3 regions of the Rhizobium sp. 10PS4 genome follow, and region 2 is predicted to be linked to each of the others. Evidence: predicted binding sites of a transcription regulator. Region 2 holds the regulator's gene; each other region holds the start of a gene.
The links. Region 2 encodes PhoB, which activates phosphate uptake and scavenging genes when phosphate is short. Its sites were predicted from a motif close to TGTCATNNANCTGTCAT; they were not measured.
Positions count from the first base shown of each region.

Region 1: the regulator PhoB is predicted to act here: its motif matches at 2,899-2,915, upstream of RWJ89_RS04490 (PhoX family protein).
Region 3: the regulator PhoB is predicted to act here: its motif matches at 2,616-2,632, upstream of ugpB (sn-glycerol-3-phosphate ABC transporter substrate-binding protein UgpB).

Region 1 covers NZ_JAWDIW010000002.1:322,136-327,670, reverse strand. The annotation lists gene RWJ89_RS04495 (class I SAM-dependent methyltransferase) at 1-476, shown strand, start outside; gene RWJ89_RS04490 (PhoX family protein) at 831-2,825, opposite strand; gene ilvC (ketol-acid reductoisomerase) at 3,494-4,513, opposite strand; gene RWJ89_RS04480 (TetR/AcrR family transcriptional regulator) at 4,563-5,228, opposite strand; partial or broken gene RWJ89_RS04475 (hypothetical protein) at 5,400-5,535, shown strand, end outside.
Region 2 covers NZ_JAWDIW010000007.1:237,458-242,992, reverse strand. The annotation lists gene pstA (phosphate ABC transporter permease PstA) at 1-1,071, shown strand, start outside; gene pstB (phosphate ABC transporter ATP-binding protein PstB) at 1,087-1,902, shown strand; gene phoU (phosphate signaling complex protein PhoU) at 1,947-2,660, shown strand; gene phoB (phosphate regulon transcriptional regulator PhoB) at 2,809-3,492, shown strand; gene RWJ89_RS15700 (GcrA family cell cycle regulator) at 3,814-4,347, opposite strand; gene RWJ89_RS15695 (aspartate aminotransferase family protein) at 4,768-5,535, shown strand, end outside.
Region 3 covers NZ_JAWDIW010000001.1:604,691-610,225, forward strand. The annotation lists gene RWJ89_RS02730 (carbohydrate ABC transporter permease) at 1-162, shown strand, start outside; gene RWJ89_RS02735 (carbohydrate ABC transporter permease) at 162-977, shown strand; gene RWJ89_RS02740 (sugar kinase) at 996-1,970, shown strand; partial or broken gene RWJ89_RS02745 (anion permease) at 2,039-2,418, opposite strand; gene ugpB (sn-glycerol-3-phosphate ABC transporter substrate-binding protein UgpB) at 2,728-4,050, shown strand; gene ugpA (sn-glycerol-3-phosphate ABC transporter permease UgpA) at 4,115-4,999, shown strand; gene ugpE (sn-glycerol-3-phosphate ABC transporter permease UgpE) at 5,012-5,535, shown strand, end outside.

The DNA.
Region 1 (5,535 bases), on a different contig from region 2:
CGGGTGCGGCAATCCTCGAGCTCGGCTGCGGCGGCGGGCAGGACAGCGCCTACATGCTAGCGCACGGTTTCGACGTGACGCCGACGGATGGCTCGACCGAGCTTGCAAGACAAGCGGAGGCGCTGATCGGCAGGCCGGTGAGGGTCATGCTGTTCCAGGAGCTCGACGCCGACAGCGCCTTCGACGGCGTCTGGGCGCATGCAAGCCTTCTCCATGTTCCAAGATCTGAGCTGCCCGACGTCTTCGCCCGCATCCGGCGCGCGCTGAGGACGGGCGGCATCATTCACGCGACCTTCAAGGCAGGGGAAGCGGAGGGCCATGACGGCTTCGGCCGCTATTACAACTATCCCTCTGCCGACGGACTGTTGGCGCTTCTGACAAAAGGCGGCTGGCGTGACATCACCATCGAGGAAAACGACGGCGGCGGTTATGACGGTGAGCCGACACGGTGGATCACGGTGATGGCGCATCGGTAGAGGCTGCTTGCTTTCCGGGCTGAGCGTCCATTCCCGGTTGAGATCACGATCTTATTCGTAGAGGCGGATTTCTCTGCAGTTGACGGAGGTCTATGTCTCGCTTTGCCCCGTCAATTTTTGCGGCTGCTATCTGAAATCCAAACCGTGCTTCAAGAAACCCTGCATCCATAGCAGGCTACTTCTCAATGGGTCGGGATGACCTTGAGTTTCCCACCGATACGACGGCCACGCCCGTGCTCAAAATGAGAGCTACATAACGCACATACGGGCGCGGCGACAGGCGGCCGGAAGATGGGCTCATCCACGGCCGCCAGAGGGCATTTACAGCGAGGTGGCAGCCTCCGTGTTCAACCGTCAGACGGCAATCTTGCCACCGCCAACCTTGGTGATGGCGACGACCGCAGGCCGCACTGGCATGTCGGGCTTGAAGTCCGGCCAGCGGGTCGAAAGGTCCTCGTAATAGGACGGGCGGCCATGGCCCGGCCAGTCCTCGCCGCCATCGGCGGGATGCTGCACGGCGACGAAGGCGGTCTCGTCGTCCGGCGTGAAAAGCGGGCCGCACATTTCGGCGCCGACCGGCACGCGGAAGAACAGCTTCGAAGTGGCGCGCGCCGCCCCTTCCGTATCGACGGCCCACAGACCGTCGGTGCGGCCGGTGGCCTTGTTGTTGTTGCCGTCGGTCGAAACCCAGAGGCGGCCGGCAGCATCGACGGCGCAGTTGTCGGGCATGCCGAACCAGCCGTTCTTGGTCGTTTCGGTGGAGAAGGTCGCACCGACGGCCGCAACCGAGGGATCGCCGCACTTCAGGAGCACTTCCCACTTGCCCGATGTGGCAGTGAAATCGCCGTCGTTTTCAGAGATCTCGATGATGTGGCCGAAGGCGTTTTCCGCGCGCGGATTTGCGGCATCCACCTGGTCGGCCTTGCGGCGGGTGTTGTTGGTCAGCATGACATAGACCTTGCCGTTGACGCTGTTCGGCTGGACGTCTTCCGGGCGGTCCATCTTGGTGGCGCCGAGCGCGTCACCGGCGCGACGACATTCGATCAGCACGTCAGCCTGGCTGGTGAAACCGTTTTCCGCCGTCAGCGGACCCTGGCCGAAGACCAGCGGCAGCCACTGCATGGTGCCGTCCTCGTTGAACTTGGCGACATGAAGCGTGCCGCTGTCGAGCAGGTTCATGTTGGCGGCGCGATCATTCGGGTTGAACGCTGCTGATGTCACGAACTTGTAGACGTAGTCGAAGCGCTCGTCGTCGCCGAGATAGAAGACGACCTTGCCGTTCTTGGCGACGATCGACTCGGCGCCCTCGTGTTTGGTGCGGCCGAGCGCGGTTCGCTTCTTCGGCGCCGACGTCGGGTCCATGACGTCGACCTCGACGATCCAGCCGAAACGGTTCGGCTCGTTCGGCTCCTTGGAAAGATCGAAGCGGTCGTAGAAATTGGCCCACTCGTAGGCGCCTTCCGGAACGCCATAACGCTTATAGTTCGGGGCTTCCTTGTGACCTTCCGGCAGCGCGCCGGAGAAATAGCCGTGGAAGTTCTCTTCGGCCATGATGTAGGTGCCCCAGGGCGTGACGCCGCCAGCGCAGTTGTTGATCGTGCCGATGGCGCGGGTGCCGGTCACGTCGGCACTGGTCTTCAAGCGGTCGTTTCCGGCGGCGGGGCCGGTAATTTCCATCGGCGTGTTGGCGGTGATGCGGCGATTATACTTGCCGTCGGCGACGACCTGCCACTTACCACCCGTCTTGCGGATCTCGACGATAGTGCCGCCGTGGGCCGCCATCTCGACATCCACCTGCTCCTTGCTGAGCGCGCCCTGCTTGATCTTGCCGTCGACCACCTGGACGAGGCTGGGGAACATCAGGTGCGGGTTCGTGTATTCATGATTGACGACGAGCAGGCCGTGCTCGGACGAACCTTCGAGCGGAATGAAGCCGACATAATCGTTGTTGTAGCCGAACTGCTTGCTCTGTGCATCGGCCGTCTGCTTCGCCGGATCGAATTGCGGGGCACCCGGCAGCACGGCATCGCCCCACCGCAGCAGAATATCGGCATCATACCCTTCAGCGATATGATGCTTGTCATCGACGCCGGCCTCCACTTCGGAGAAGTTGAAGGCAGAGCCTTTATTGTCTGCAGCGCGCGCCTCGTCCGCGCTCATCAGCGCGATCGGGCTTACCGTGGCTGCAATGGCGGAAACGGCAAGTGAGCCCTGCAGAAAATTGCGGCGTGAAAAACGCTTGCCGATGATTTCACCCATCGTCGGATTGGCGCTGGTGTTGTGGCCGTCACCATCCGCGTCTTCGAGCTGAGTCGTCGGGAAAATCCTCTGGGAAAGATGCTCGTTCATCCAATGCCTCCACGGTTAAAAACTGGTGTCAAATTGTCTTGTTTTAGATCCGCTCTAAACCTAAAGGCGCGATATTACGGTTTTGCGACAGGAACATCTTGAGGATGCTGTTCTTTCTCAGGCAGGAGCGACACGGCTCAACGAAGGCCAAGACCGGACGTTGCCGTAGTCGGCACGTTGCCTCCGCCCTATGATTCATGCGTCATGAAGATGAGACAATGGATCGCTCGATGAGCTCTCCGACACGAATGAGGCTTTCGAGCTCGCCTTGACCGGTCCCTATGCCGGGTCTGCGACCCCTCAGGTCCACCAGATGCTTGGCCATGCCACGATCCAGGGAGGCCTCTCGTGTCGCGCAGAGGCATCAAGCTTAGCCGCCTCGCAAGGCTTTGGCGAGTTGGACGACCCGGACGGCTGGATTGTTCTCGCACGGCTGCGCGCCGGCTCGGCAACGGGTCGCGTCTTTTGGGACGCCAGCGATCTCGTCATCATGGCTCCGGCCGCTGACGTTGCAGCCCGACGCTTCGACCATTGTGTGCTCTTGTCCGGCTAGTCCGATGCAAGCGGAAAGCCGCTACCGATGGCAACGGCTTGGCAGGACGATATGCACGGAGGATAACCGCAAAGCGCGCCGCATGAACCAAGTTCGATGCGGCGCGGAAAGTCGCTTAGTTGACCGACTTGTCGACCAGCTTGTTCTTGCCGATCCAGGGCATCATGCCGCGCAGCTTGGCGCCGACTTCTTCGATCGGGTGGCTGTCGTTCAGGCGGCGGATGCCCTTGAAGCGCGAGCCGCCGGCGCGGTATTCCTGCATCCAATCGGACGTGAACTTGCCGGTCTGGATGTCCTTGAGGACGCGCTTCATCTCGGCCTTGGTCTCGGCAGTGATGATGCGCGGACCGGAGACATATTCGCCCCACTCGGCCGTGTTGGAGATCGAGTAGTTCATGTTGGCGATGCCGCCTTCATAAATCAAGTCGACGATGAGCTTCACTTCGTGCAGGCACTCGAAATAGGCCATCTCGGGCGCGTAACCGGCTTCGGTGAGCGTTTCGAAACCGGCGCGGATGAGCTCGACGAGACCACCGCAGAGAACGACCTGTTCGCCGAAGAGGTCGGTTTCGCACTCTTCGCGGAAGTTGGTTTCGATAATGCCCGAACGGCCGCCGCCGACGCCACAGGCGTAGGAGAGAGCGAGTTCAAGCGCATTGCCCGAAGCGTTCTGATGAACGGCAACGAGGCAGGGAACGCCGCCGCCCTTCTGGTATTCGCCGCGAACCGTGTGGCCCGGGCCCTTCGGTGCGATCATGACGACGTCGACCGAAGCCTTCGGCTCGATGAGACCGAAGTGAACGTTGAGGCCGTGAGCAAAGGCGATGGCTGCGCCATCGCGGATGTTGCCGGCGATGTCGGCCTTGTAGATGTCGGCCTGCAGTTCGTCCGGGGTCGCCATCATCATCAGGTCCGCCCAGGCGGCAGCTTCGGCAACCGTCATGACCTTGAAGCCATCGGCTTCGGCCTTCTTGACGGTCGGCGAACCGGCCTTGAGTGCGATGACGACGTTCTGAGCGCCGCTGTCCTTGAGGTTCAACGCATGGGCACGGCCCTGCGAACCATAGCCGATGACGGCGACCTTCTTGGCCTTGATGAGGTTGAGATCGGCATCACGATCGTAATAGACGCGCATTTGAAGTTCCTTCCCTTTGCTTGTCTTGTTGACTGTCATTAAAGCGGAATCAGCCGAGAACCGGCATCTCCGCCAGAACCTTGTCCGTGCCATAAAGCCTGAGGAAGGCGGTGACGGCCCTCTCCGCCTGGCGTGCGGTATCCTTGAGGCCTGGTTCGCCGAGCAGCATGCGCACATGCAGGTCGGAGACAACAAGGCCGTAAAGCGTGTGATAAGCCTCGTCGGCATCGGCAAAACGCAGGAGCCCTGCCCTTTTGCCGGCATCGATCAGCGCCATGGCGCGCCGGTCGATCTGGCGACGGCCGCGCTCGAGCAGCAGTTTGCCGAGTTTCGATCCCTCGCGGTTCGACTGCCCGATCGCCAGCCGGTTGAGCGCCAGCGAGACGTCGCCGGCAAGCACCTCCAGCAGGTCACGCGCAAAAATGACGACATGGTCGTGCAGGCTCGCCGCCGTCAGCCGCTCGCCGTTGCGCTCGAAGGTGCGCACTTTGCTGGCCTGATAGGCGATCATCGCCGACAGCAGCCCGTCGCGATCACCGAACCACTTGTAGAGGCTTTCCTTCGAGCAATTGGCGGCGCGCGCCACGCCGGAAGTCGTCAGCGCCTTCTCGCCACCATCGACGAGCAACTGCAGCGCCTGCTCCAGAACGGCGTTCTGGCGCGGCGAAAATTCGCTCGGCTCTGCGGTATCGACGGACACGGTCATGGCTCCCATATACGTACCGTACGGTACGGTTCGTGAGGTTTATGCGACAAACCGATCAGGTCGTCAAGAAGCCTGGATAGATTTTTTATACGGGAAAGCTCGGTGAGACACCAGAATTGGATAGGCGCGCAATATCAGGGACCGCATAATGCCGCACCACGCCATTTGCCGGAGCCTTCCATGCCGCGCCTGCCTGCAGCCCTTCTCCTCGCCGGAACGATGCTTCTGGGAACTGCGCTTCCGAGCACCGGCGCCTTCCCCCCAGTCGGAAAACGAGGTCTATAACCGCATCGAGGAACTGCACGGCGATGCCGCG
Region 2 (5,535 bases):
AAGCGTGCGACCGATCCCTCGGCGCTGATCGCCGCCAACTATCCGGTTCTCCTGCGTGACGCGATCGTCAAGCAGCTGAACATCAATGCCTCGAGCCGTCCCGACGTGCGCGATGCATCCGCCATGCTGTCGAAGAGCGCGCCGATCCAGCTGCGCGATATGGTGATGGCCGATCCGTCGATCATCGGCAAGACGGTCAATGTCACGGTTCTCGCCGACGCCAATGTCGACAGCGCCAACAAGGGCCAGATCGACCTCTCGGTCGATGAGAAGAACCGCAAGGTCAACGACAAGCAGATCGGCTGGATAAACGAGCTGAAGGCGAGCGGCGCTCTCCACAAGCAGTTCAACACCGGCCTTTTCGTCAACGGCAATTCCAGCCGTCCGGAGGCCGCAGGCCTCGGCGTCGCCCTGATCGGCTCGCTCTACCTGATGCTGATTGTGCTCGTGCTCGCTCTGCCGATCGGCGTCGCCGCCTCGATCTATCTCGAGGAGTTCGCGCCGAAGAACAAGCTGACGGACCTGATCGAGGTCAATATCAACAACCTCGCCGCGGTCCCTTCGATCGTCTACGGTCTGCTCGGTCTTTCCGTCTTCATCAACTTCATCGGCCTGCCGCGCTCGGCCTCGCTGGTCGGCGGCCTGGTGCTGACGCTGATGACCCTGCCGACGATCATCATCGCGACGCGTGCGGCACTGCGCGCCGTGCCGCCGTCGATCCGCGCCGCAGCGCTCGGCCTTGGCGCTTCGAAGATGCAGATGGTGTTCCACCATGTGCTGCCGCTCGCCATGCCGGGCATCCTGACCGGCACGATCATCGGCCTGGCGCACGCGCTCGGCGAAACCGCGCCGCTGCTCCTGATCGGCATGGTCGCCTTCGTCGCCAACGCGCCGACGACACCGCTCGATCCCTCGACGGCTCTGCCCGTACAGGTCTATATGTGGGCCAACGAGGCAGAACGTGCCTTCGTTGAGCGTACTTCGGGTGCCATCATCGTCCTGCTCCTGTTCCTGATCGTCATGAACATGGGCGCCATCCTCTTGCGTCGTCGCTTCGAGCGCCGCTGGTAAACGGAGTTAAACATCATGAATATGCTGACGGAAGCTGCAGTTGAAAAGGCGCTGGATCAGAAGATGAGCAACGTCCCTTATAAGATGATCGGAAAGGATGTCTCGGTTTATTACGGCGAGAAGCGCGCGCTTTTCGATGTGAACCTGAACGTCCGCGAAAACACCGTAACCGCCCTGATCGGCCCGTCCGGCTGCGGCAAGTCGACCTTCCTGCGGTGCCTCAACCGCATGAACGACACGATCGACGGCTGCCGCGTCACCGGCAAGATCACGCTTGATACCGACGATGTCTATGATCCCGATATCGACGTCGTCGAACTTCGCGCCCGCGTCGGCATGGTCTTCCAGAAGCCGAACCCGTTCCCGAAGACGATCTATGAAAACGTCTCCTACGGCCCGCGCATCCATGGCCTTGCTAAGTCGAAGGCCGATCTCGACCAGATCGTCGAAACCAGCCTGCAGCGCGCCGGCCTCTGGAACGAGGTCAAGGACCGCGTGCATGAATCCGGCACCGGCCTGTCGGGCGGTCAGCAGCAGCGCCTCTGCATTGCGCGTGCCGTCGCCGTCAGCCCTGAAGTCATCCTGATGGACGAGCCCTGCTCGGCGCTCGACCCGATCGCCACCGCCAAGGTCGAGGAACTGATCCACGAGCTGCGCGAGAACTACACGATCGTCATCGTCACCCACTCCATGCAGCAGGCCGCGCGTGTCTCGCAGCGCACCGCCATGTTCCACCTCGGCAATCTCGTCGAGGAGAACGACACCGACAAGATGTTCACCAATCCCGACGATCCGCGCACCCAGGACTACATCATGGGTCGCTTCGGTTGATTTTGGCGACACCAAGCCTTCCCGTTATTCGAGGATAAAGCCCCATGGCATCGACACATATTTTTTCTGCCTACGATGATGATCTGAAGTTCCTGTCCAGGCGGATTTCCGAAATGGGCGGCCTGGCCGAGCAGATGGTCAGCGAAGCCGTCCGCGCCCTCGTCAACGGCGATACCGCGCTGGCGCAGAAGGTCATCTCGGACGATGTGATCCTCGATCACGCCGAACGCGAAATCGGCGACAAGGCGATCGTGACGATCGCCCGCCGTCAGCCGATGGCCTCGGATCTGCGTGAAATCATGGGTTCGATCCGCATCGCCGCCGATCTCGAACGCGTCGGCGACCTCGGCAAGAACACCGCCAAGCGCGTCATCGCCGTCCAAAGCACCGGCGTTCCCCGCAAGCTCGCCCGCGGCCTCGAGCATCTGTCCGAGTTGGCGCTCGTCCAGCTCAAGGAAGTGCTCGATGTCTACACCAATCGTTCAGCCGACAAGGCGAATGCGATCCGTGAACGCGACAACGAGATCGACGCGATGTACACCTCGCTGTTTCGCGAACTTCTGACCTATATGATGGAGGATCCGCGCAACATCACTAGCTGCACGCATCTTCTCTTCTGCGCCAAGAATATCGAGCGCATCGGCGACCATGCCACCAACATCGCCGAGACGATCTTTTACATGACGACCGGCGCACAGCCGGAAGGCGATCGTCCGAAGGACGACAGCGCCAACACCGTCGGCGCGGTGACGGAATAACCGCCCGGGCCAGTCGCCGGACCAGTCAATTGCGTGCGCGCCCGTCCGGGGCGCGCAAAGAGGTCGCAGCCAATTTCTGAATTTGCGCAGGATGAATTGCTTAAATCACCCCCTGATTTAAGGATGATGCGCGAGGAGACCGACACGCATGATCCCGAGAGTTGCAGTTGTTGAAGACGAGGAAGCCCTCAGCGTGCTTCTTCGCTACAACCTCGAAGCGGAAGGCTTCGAGGTCGATACCATCCTTCGTGGCGACGAAGCCGAAATGAGGCTTCAGGAGCGCACGCCCGATCTTCTCATCCTCGATTGGATGCTGCCGGGCGTCTCCGGCATCGAGCTCTGCCGGCGCCTGCGCATGCGGCCGGAAACCGAGCGCCTGCCGATCATCATGCTGACGGCGCGCGGCGAGGAGAGCGAGCGCGTCCGCGGATTGTCGACGGGTGCCGACGATTATGTCGTCAAGCCCTTCTCGACCCCCGAGCTCGTTGCCCGCGTCAAGGCGATGCTGCGCCGCGCCCGTCCCGAGGTGCTGTCGACCGTGCTGAAGTGCGGCGATATCGAGCTCGACCGCGAAACCCATCGCGTCCATCGCAAGAGCCGCGAAGTCCGCCTCGGCCCTACCGAATTCCGCCTGCTGGAATTCCTGATGTCGTCGCCGGGCCGGGTGTTCTCCCGCTCGCAGCTTCTCGATGGCGTCTGGGGCCACGATATCTATGTCGACGAGCGCACCGTCGACGTCCATGTCGGCCGTCTGCGCAAGGCGCTGAATTTCTCCAACATGCAAGACGTCATCCGCACCGTCCGCGGCGCCGGTTATTCGATGGAAGCCTGAGGGCTTCCATTCTGGTTACTGACAGAGTCGACCGACGACTTTTTCGTCGTGCTCGGGCTTGTCCCGCTGCTGTCCGGTTCGCGGCGATAGACCGCCCCTCATCCGGCTGCCGCCACCTTCTCCCGCTCGCGGGGCGAAGGGACCCGCTGCGACGTCTCCGTTCCCCGTCCTCCACCTCTCGTGTGGCAAGTCCCCTCGCCCCGTTTACGGGGAGAGAGTTAGGGTGAGGGGCAGCCATCTCGCAATAAGCGCTTCCATCCACTCGCATAAAAAAACGGGCCACTCGGCCCGCTTTCTGCATTCTAAACGATGTTCGCTCGTTCAGCTGGCCCGCGCCGCTGCCCGGCGGCGTTCATTCACCGGCTGGTAGGCGAGTTTCTGGTGATAGCCGCAATAAGGCGAATTGTCGGGGGATTCGCAGCCGCAGAAATGGAAGTCGTCCTTCAGCGGATCGCCGACTGGCCACTTGCAGGTGCGTTCGGTCAGTTCCGTCAGGCCGAGGCGGCGCGAAATCGGCACCACCACGTTGCCCCTCGGCACGTATTCCATTTCCTCGATCGTTTCGATCTCGATCTCTTCCTTCAGCATCGTCGCGCCCTGCTGGCGGGTGACGGTGCGGGTCGTGATCCGGGAGGCGTAGTTCGGTGCGCGCGGCGCCGATGTGTTGCGCTTCGGCGTTCGCGCCGCGGTGTTGGTGCCGCCGGCCTTGGCACGGCCGGGAAGGCACAGCCGGTGCACTTTGCCGATGACCGCGTTTCTGCTGACCCCGCCAAGCTGCGCAGCAATCTGGCTGGCGCTCAGTCCTTCGGCCCAAAGCTTCTTGAGTTTCTCGACCCGCTCGTCTGTCCAGTTCATGCCCTGTCTCCACCTTTTGCGTTGGTGATGGCAGAATCCCTCACCGTTGTCCCGGGAGCTCCGAAACAAGAAACGCTTGATCAATTTTGGTGACTAGTTCCGCCGCATGCAGTCTAGTAATTGATCTTTAACCTAGTGTGAGGCTGACTCCGTGACAAGAGTCGCATGAATCCGGATGAATCGAATTCGTAGTTTTCCCCAACTTGCTGCCCCTGCGTGTCATTTCTGCAATAATGCCTGTTGATGACTGAAAATGCCGCTGTACACCCTTGCTGCATACGCTAAGGGCGCCGTTTTGTTGACATTGCAGCGCGAAAAGGAAATAGTGCCACTCGCCGCCGCAAGGCGGCATTTTTGATTTTTCGGGCCTGGTTTCCTTAGCCGGAGTCATTGCCCGGCAACTTTGATGGAGATCGCGCCATGGCTGAAGCCGCGCTTTATGACACCTATTCTCGTGCCCCACTGCGGTTCGAGCGAGGCGAGGGCGTATGGCTGATCACCGAAAGTGGCGAGCGATATCTCGATTTCGGCGCCGGCGTCGCCGTCACCTCCGTCGGCCACAGCAATCCGCATGTGGTCGGCGCATTGAAGGAGCAGGCCGACAAGGTCTGGCACCTGTCGAACATCTATGAGATCCCCGGCCAGGAGCGTCTGGCAAAGCGCCTGACGGACGCCACCTTCGCCGACAAGGTGTTCTTCACCAATTCGGGTGCCGAGGCGCTCGAATGCGCGATCAAGACGGCGCGCCGCTACCAGTTTTCCAAGGGCCATCCCGAGCGCTTCCATATCATCACCTTCGAAGGCGCCTTCCACGGACGGACGCTGGCGACGATCGCCGCCGGCGGCCAGGAGAAATATCTCGAAGGTTTCGGCCCCAAGGCGCCGGGTTTCGATCAGGTGGCTTTCGGCGATATCGAAGCGGTCCGCGCCGCGATCACCGAGGCGACGGCCGCCATCCTCATCGAGCCGGTGCAGGGCGAAGGCGGCGTCCGTCCTGCCACTAGCGAGTTCATGAAGGCGCTTCGCCAGCTCTGCGACGAGAACGGCCTGCTGTTGATCCTCGACGAGGTCCAGACGGGCGTCGGCCGCACCGGCAAGCTCTTCGCCCATGAATGGTCGGGCATCACACCCGACATCATGGCGGTCGCCAAGGGCATCGGCGGCGGTTTCCCGCTCGGCGCCTGCCTT
Region 3 (5,535 bases), on a different contig from region 2:
GAGACGATCAACATCTATCTCTACAACACTGCTTTCGCCTACTACGATATCGGCTATGGCTCAGCGATGGCGGTTGTCTTCTTCATCCTCATCGTCCTGCTCTCCTTCGTCCTTATGATGCTCCGGCAGCGCGTGAACTGGTCCGACGGGGAGGCACGCTGATGAAGCGCAAGACGCTCGATCGCATCGGACTGCTGTTTGTTGCCCTGGTGATGATCTCGCCGGTCGTCCTGTTCTTCCTCTGGATGATCTCCCTGTCGCTGAAATATGAGATCGACAACGGCGCCTATCCGCCGGTCTTCATCCCGGAGCGCTTAGCCTGGTCGAATTATCTGAAGGTCTTCGAAGAGAACAACTTCTTCCTCTATCTCTGGAATTCGGTGCTGGTGACGGGGGCTGCCACGCTTCTGGCGCTGCTGATCGGCGTGCCCGCCGGATATGGCATCGCGCGGCTGAAGGCGGAGAAGTCCGCGATGGTCATCATGATCGCGCGCATGACGCCGGGCCTTTCCTTCCTGATACCGCTCTTCCTGCTATTCCAGTGGCTGAACCTGCTCGGCACGCTCCTGCCGCAGATCATCATCCATCTCGTCGTCACCGTACCGATCGTCGTGTGGATCATGATCGGTTATTTCGAGACGACGCCGATGGAGCTGGAGGAGGCTGCAAGCATCGACGGCGCAACACCGTGGCAGGTTTTCCGCTTGGTCGCCTTGCCGATCGCCAGGCCGGGCATCGTCGTCGCCTTCATCCTGTCAGTCATCTTCTCGTGGAACAACTTCGTCTTCGGCATCGTGCTCGCCAGCCGCGAGACGCGCACGCTTCCTGTCGCGGTCTATAACATGCTGTCTTTCGAACAGGTCAGTTGGGGTCCGCTCGCCGCAGCCGCATTGATCGTCACCTTGCCCGTGCTGATCTTGACGGTGTTTGCGCAACGGCAGATCGTGGCGGGTCTGACGGCCGGAGCCGTCAAGTAAGCGGGTGAGACAACGAACTTGACGACTTCTTCTGCCTTCGAAGCGCCTCCCGGCCCGGCGCGCCGCGTTCTTTGTGTCGGCGCGGCGGTGATGGATACCCTGTTTCGGGTCCGCTCTCTGCCCGCCGGCCAGGGCAAAATTCTGCCCTACGACATGCTGCAGATCGCCGAGGGCATGGCGTCGAGCGCCGCCTTTGCGGTCGCCCGGCTGGGCGGCAATGCCAGCCTCTGGGGCGCAGTCGGCAACGATGCCACCGGCGAACGCATCATTGCCGACCTCGGCAACAGCGGCATAGACACGAGCGGCATGCTGCGCGTGGACGGCGCCCGCTCGGCCGTCTCGACCATTCTCGTCGATGATCAGGGCGAGCGCCTGATTGTGCCTTTCTACGATGCGGGCCTGCACGAGACAGTCAAGCCGGTCACAATAGAGGACGTTTCTTCTTTCGATGCGGTGCTGGTCGACGTCCGGTGGCCGAAGCTTGCATTGCGGACGCTGTCTGCGGCGCGAGAGGCGGGCAAACCGGCCATTCTCGATGGCGATGTCGCAGCCGATGGCGTGATCGAGATGCTTGCACCGGCGGCCAGCCACATCGTATTCTCGCAGCCGGCCGCCGAGCGCCTTGCGGGTGCAGCCGAGCTGGTGAAGGTCGTCGGCCTTCTGAAACGAAAGTTCGAGCAAGCTTTCGTCAGCGTCACGGCGGGCGAAAATGGCTCTTTCTGGTTCGAGGACCGAACCGGCGAAATCGCCCATCTTGCCGCTCCGAAGGTGAGGGCGGTCGATACGCTCGCAGCCGGCGATATCTTTCATGGCGCTTTCGCGCTGGCTGTCGCCGAAGGCTTGCCGATCGAAGAGACGATGCGCTGGGCATCCATGGCGGCGGCGCTCAAATGCCAGGTATTCGGCGGTCGTACCGGCGCGCCCAGCAGAGTCGAGGTCTGCGATGGCCTGCGGGATTGGGACGTGCCGATGACCAAGATGAGGGATCGTTGATGGAAGCGGTCCGAAAGCCAATGGTCTAAGGCTGAAAATGATCGCAGCGACGGGGAGTGTCACCCGACAACAACAATGTTGCCCGCCAAGCCCCAGCGGTGATGGTATGTGGGTCGAAAACGGGATATCTGGCCAGGTTACGCCAAGCAATGTCAGAGCTCCGCCTGTTTCGGCGCAAAAGCCCTGCATTGGGTTGAGACGCGTAATCTTCGATCCCGTCGCGTGGGCAATCCGCCATGGGATCGAAAAGCGCACCGAGTGCAGTTGCACTTTGGCATGAAAGGACGACCAAGGGCGGTACATGGAAATCACCCGCCAATTATCCTTGCGAATATAGGACATTGTCTTTCTAGCGTCATTGCCCATGGCCGAGGGAATGGAGAGAGGCGGACAGAAACTGGAGGGCTTCGCCGCACCGACGACGGTCTTTGTGTGTTGGGCGAATAAATCGAAGAAGCGCTCTTCCCGCGGCATCAGTTTTCGGAACCAGGTGAGCATCTGCGCTCCATCGAGTGTCGCAAAACTGCCACAAAGCACGCCGCTGCCCGTGAAAGGCTGTTTCCCAAAGCAGGGCCAGCGCGCAAATCGATCGGCCACTCAAACTCATACTTCCAGCCAGCGGCCCCTTATGACCGTCGGGCTTGGTGTCATCAAATGTTCATATGAACATTTCATATTTGCAAAGTGAAACTCGCCTGTTACGATCGGCTCACGTTCGTAGCGGGAGGCTATGAACCGACAACAAGTGGGAGTGAGGATGAACAAGATCGCTTTTTTCCTGTCCGCAGGACTGACCAGCCTTTCGTTATCTGTCCCGGCCTTGGCCGCCACGAAGATCCAGTGGTGGCACGCAATGGGCGGCGAGAATGGCGCGAAGCTTGAACAGATCGCCAAGGGGTTCAACGCGTCTCAGTCCGATTATGAGATCGTGCCGGTCTACAAGGGCACCTATGACGAGACGCTGACCGGCGCGATCGCGGCGTTTCGTGCCAACCAGCAGCCGGCAATCGTCCAGGTCTATGAAGTCGGCACCGGCACCATGATGGCAGCACAGGGTGCGGTCTATCCCGTCTACCAGTTGATGAAGGACGAGGGGGAGGCCTGGGACCAGAGCAAATTCATTGCCCCGGTCGTCGGCTACTACTCGGACACCAGCGGCAACGTCTTGTCCTTGCCGTTCAATTCCTCGACGCCGATCATGTATTACAACAAGGATGTCTTCCAAAAAGCGGGGCTCGATCCGGAAACACCGCCGAAAACATGGGCGGACGTCGAGGCCTTCTCGCGGACGATCATGAAGTCCGGCGCTGCCAAATGCGGCTTTACCAGCGCCTGGATTTCCTGGATCCAGACCGAAAACCTCAATGCCTTGCACGACAAGCCATACTCCACCAAGGCCAACGGTTTTGGCGGCCTGGACGCGGAATTCACCTTCAACAACGATCTGACGATCCGCCATTGGGGCAATCTGAAGAAGTGGCAGGACGAGGGGCTCTTCAAATTCGGCGGACCTGGCGGCGGCGATAACGCTCCTCCGATGTTCTATTCGCAGGAATGTGCGATGTACATGAATTCCTCGGCCGGCCGGGCCGGTGTCATCAACAACGCGAAGGCTTTCAAGGTCGGGTTTGCGCCGCTTCCCTACTATGACGACGTCATTCCGCAGCCGCTCAATTCGATTATCGGCGGCGCCACGCTCTGGACGCTGAAAGGCCGCCCGGAAGAGGAGTACAAGGGGGTCGCGAAATTCTTCACCTACCTGCAGAAGCCGGAAGTCCAAGCCGATTGGCATCAGTTCTCGGGCTACCTGCCGATAACCGAGGCTGCGTACAAGCTGGGCCAGGACCAGGGCTATTACGAGAAGAATCCGGGAGCAGATATCGGCATCAAGCAACTGACGCGGGTGACACCCACCGACAATTCGAAGGGTATCCGGTTCGGCAACTACGTTCAGGTGCGTGGTATCATCGACGATGAGTTTGCAGCCTTGCTGGGCGGTAAGAAGACGGCGAAGGAAGCGGTTGATTCCGTGGTCGCACGAGGCAACGAACAGCTTCGCGACTTTCAGTCCGCCAACTAATGGGCTCCGCGACGGGGGCTGGTGAGAGCCGGCCCCCGTTTCCCATCCGTCAGTGTGAGGCTCCATGCAAACCAAACGGACCGTATTTCCCAACAAGCTTTTGCCTTACCTGCTCATCGCACCCCAAATTTTCGTGACCGTGGTATTTTTCCTCTGGCCCGCGGCGACTGCATTCTGGCAATCTTTCCTGCGCCAGGATGCCTTCGGCTTCAAAACGAATTTCGTCTGGTTCGAAAACTATCGCCGGCTCTTTGCCGATCCGATCTACATCAATGCCTTCGGCCACACGCTCGTCTTCGCTATTCTCGTGACGGTCCTGTCGACGGCGATCGCGTTGCTCCTGGCTGCAGCGGCGATGCGCGTGTTGCGCAACTCTCGAATTTATTCGACCTTGCTCATCTGGCCCTATGCCGTCGCTCCCGCGATCGCTGGCATTCTTTGGTGGTTCATGTTCAATCCGTCGATCGGTATCGTCGCCTATATGTTGCGTACGATGGGGATCAACTGGAACCACCTAATCAATCCCGACCACGCCATGGTCCTGATCGTGATCGCGGCGACGTGGAAGCAGATATCATATAACTTCTTGTTCTTCTTGGCTGCGCTGCAATCCGTCCCGCGCTCGCTTCAGGAAGCCGGGGCCATCGACGGAGCCGGTCCAGTGAAGCGTTTTTGGACGATCGTGTTCCCGCTGATCTCGCCGACGACCTTCTATCTGATTGTCATCAACATCGTTTACGCGATGTTCGATACGTTCGGCATCATTCATGCGACCACCCAGGGCGGACCGGCGCGGGCAACCGAGATCCTTGTCTACAAGGTTTATTTCGATGGCTTCATCGGACTGAATTTGGGCTCGTCGGCGGCGCAGTCGGTCATTCTCATGGTGATCGTCATCGCTCTGACCGCGGTGCAATTCCGTTTCATCGAACGCCGCGTGCAATATTGAGGAAGCCCGAGGATGGTTGAAAATCGCCCTTTCCTGAATTTCCTGGCGCACCTTGTCCTCATCATTGGCGTCACGATCGTCGTATTTCCGGTCTATGTGGCTTTCATCGCATCGAGCCACGGCCCAAATGACTTCCTGTCTGGCGTCGTGCCGCTGACACCGGGAAGCCATATCATCGAGAACTATTCGACGATGCTGTCGTCGGGAATGACAAGCTCCGGGGCGCCGCCGATCGGGCCGATGCTGATCAACTCGCTGATCATGGCTGTTGGCGTCGCCGTCGGAAAGATCGCTATTTCGATCCTTTCGGCCTTTGCCATCGTCTATTTCCGGTTTCCGTTCCGGACCCTGGCGTTCTGGATGATCTTCATCACGCTGATGCTGCCGGTGGAGGTGCGCATCGTGCCGACCTATAAAGTCGTCGCCGACCTTGGAATGCTGAACAATTATGGCGGCCTCATCATTCCGCTAATCGCATCGGCAACGGCAACCTTCCTGTTTCGCCAGTTCTTTCTGACTGTCCCCGACGAACTCAT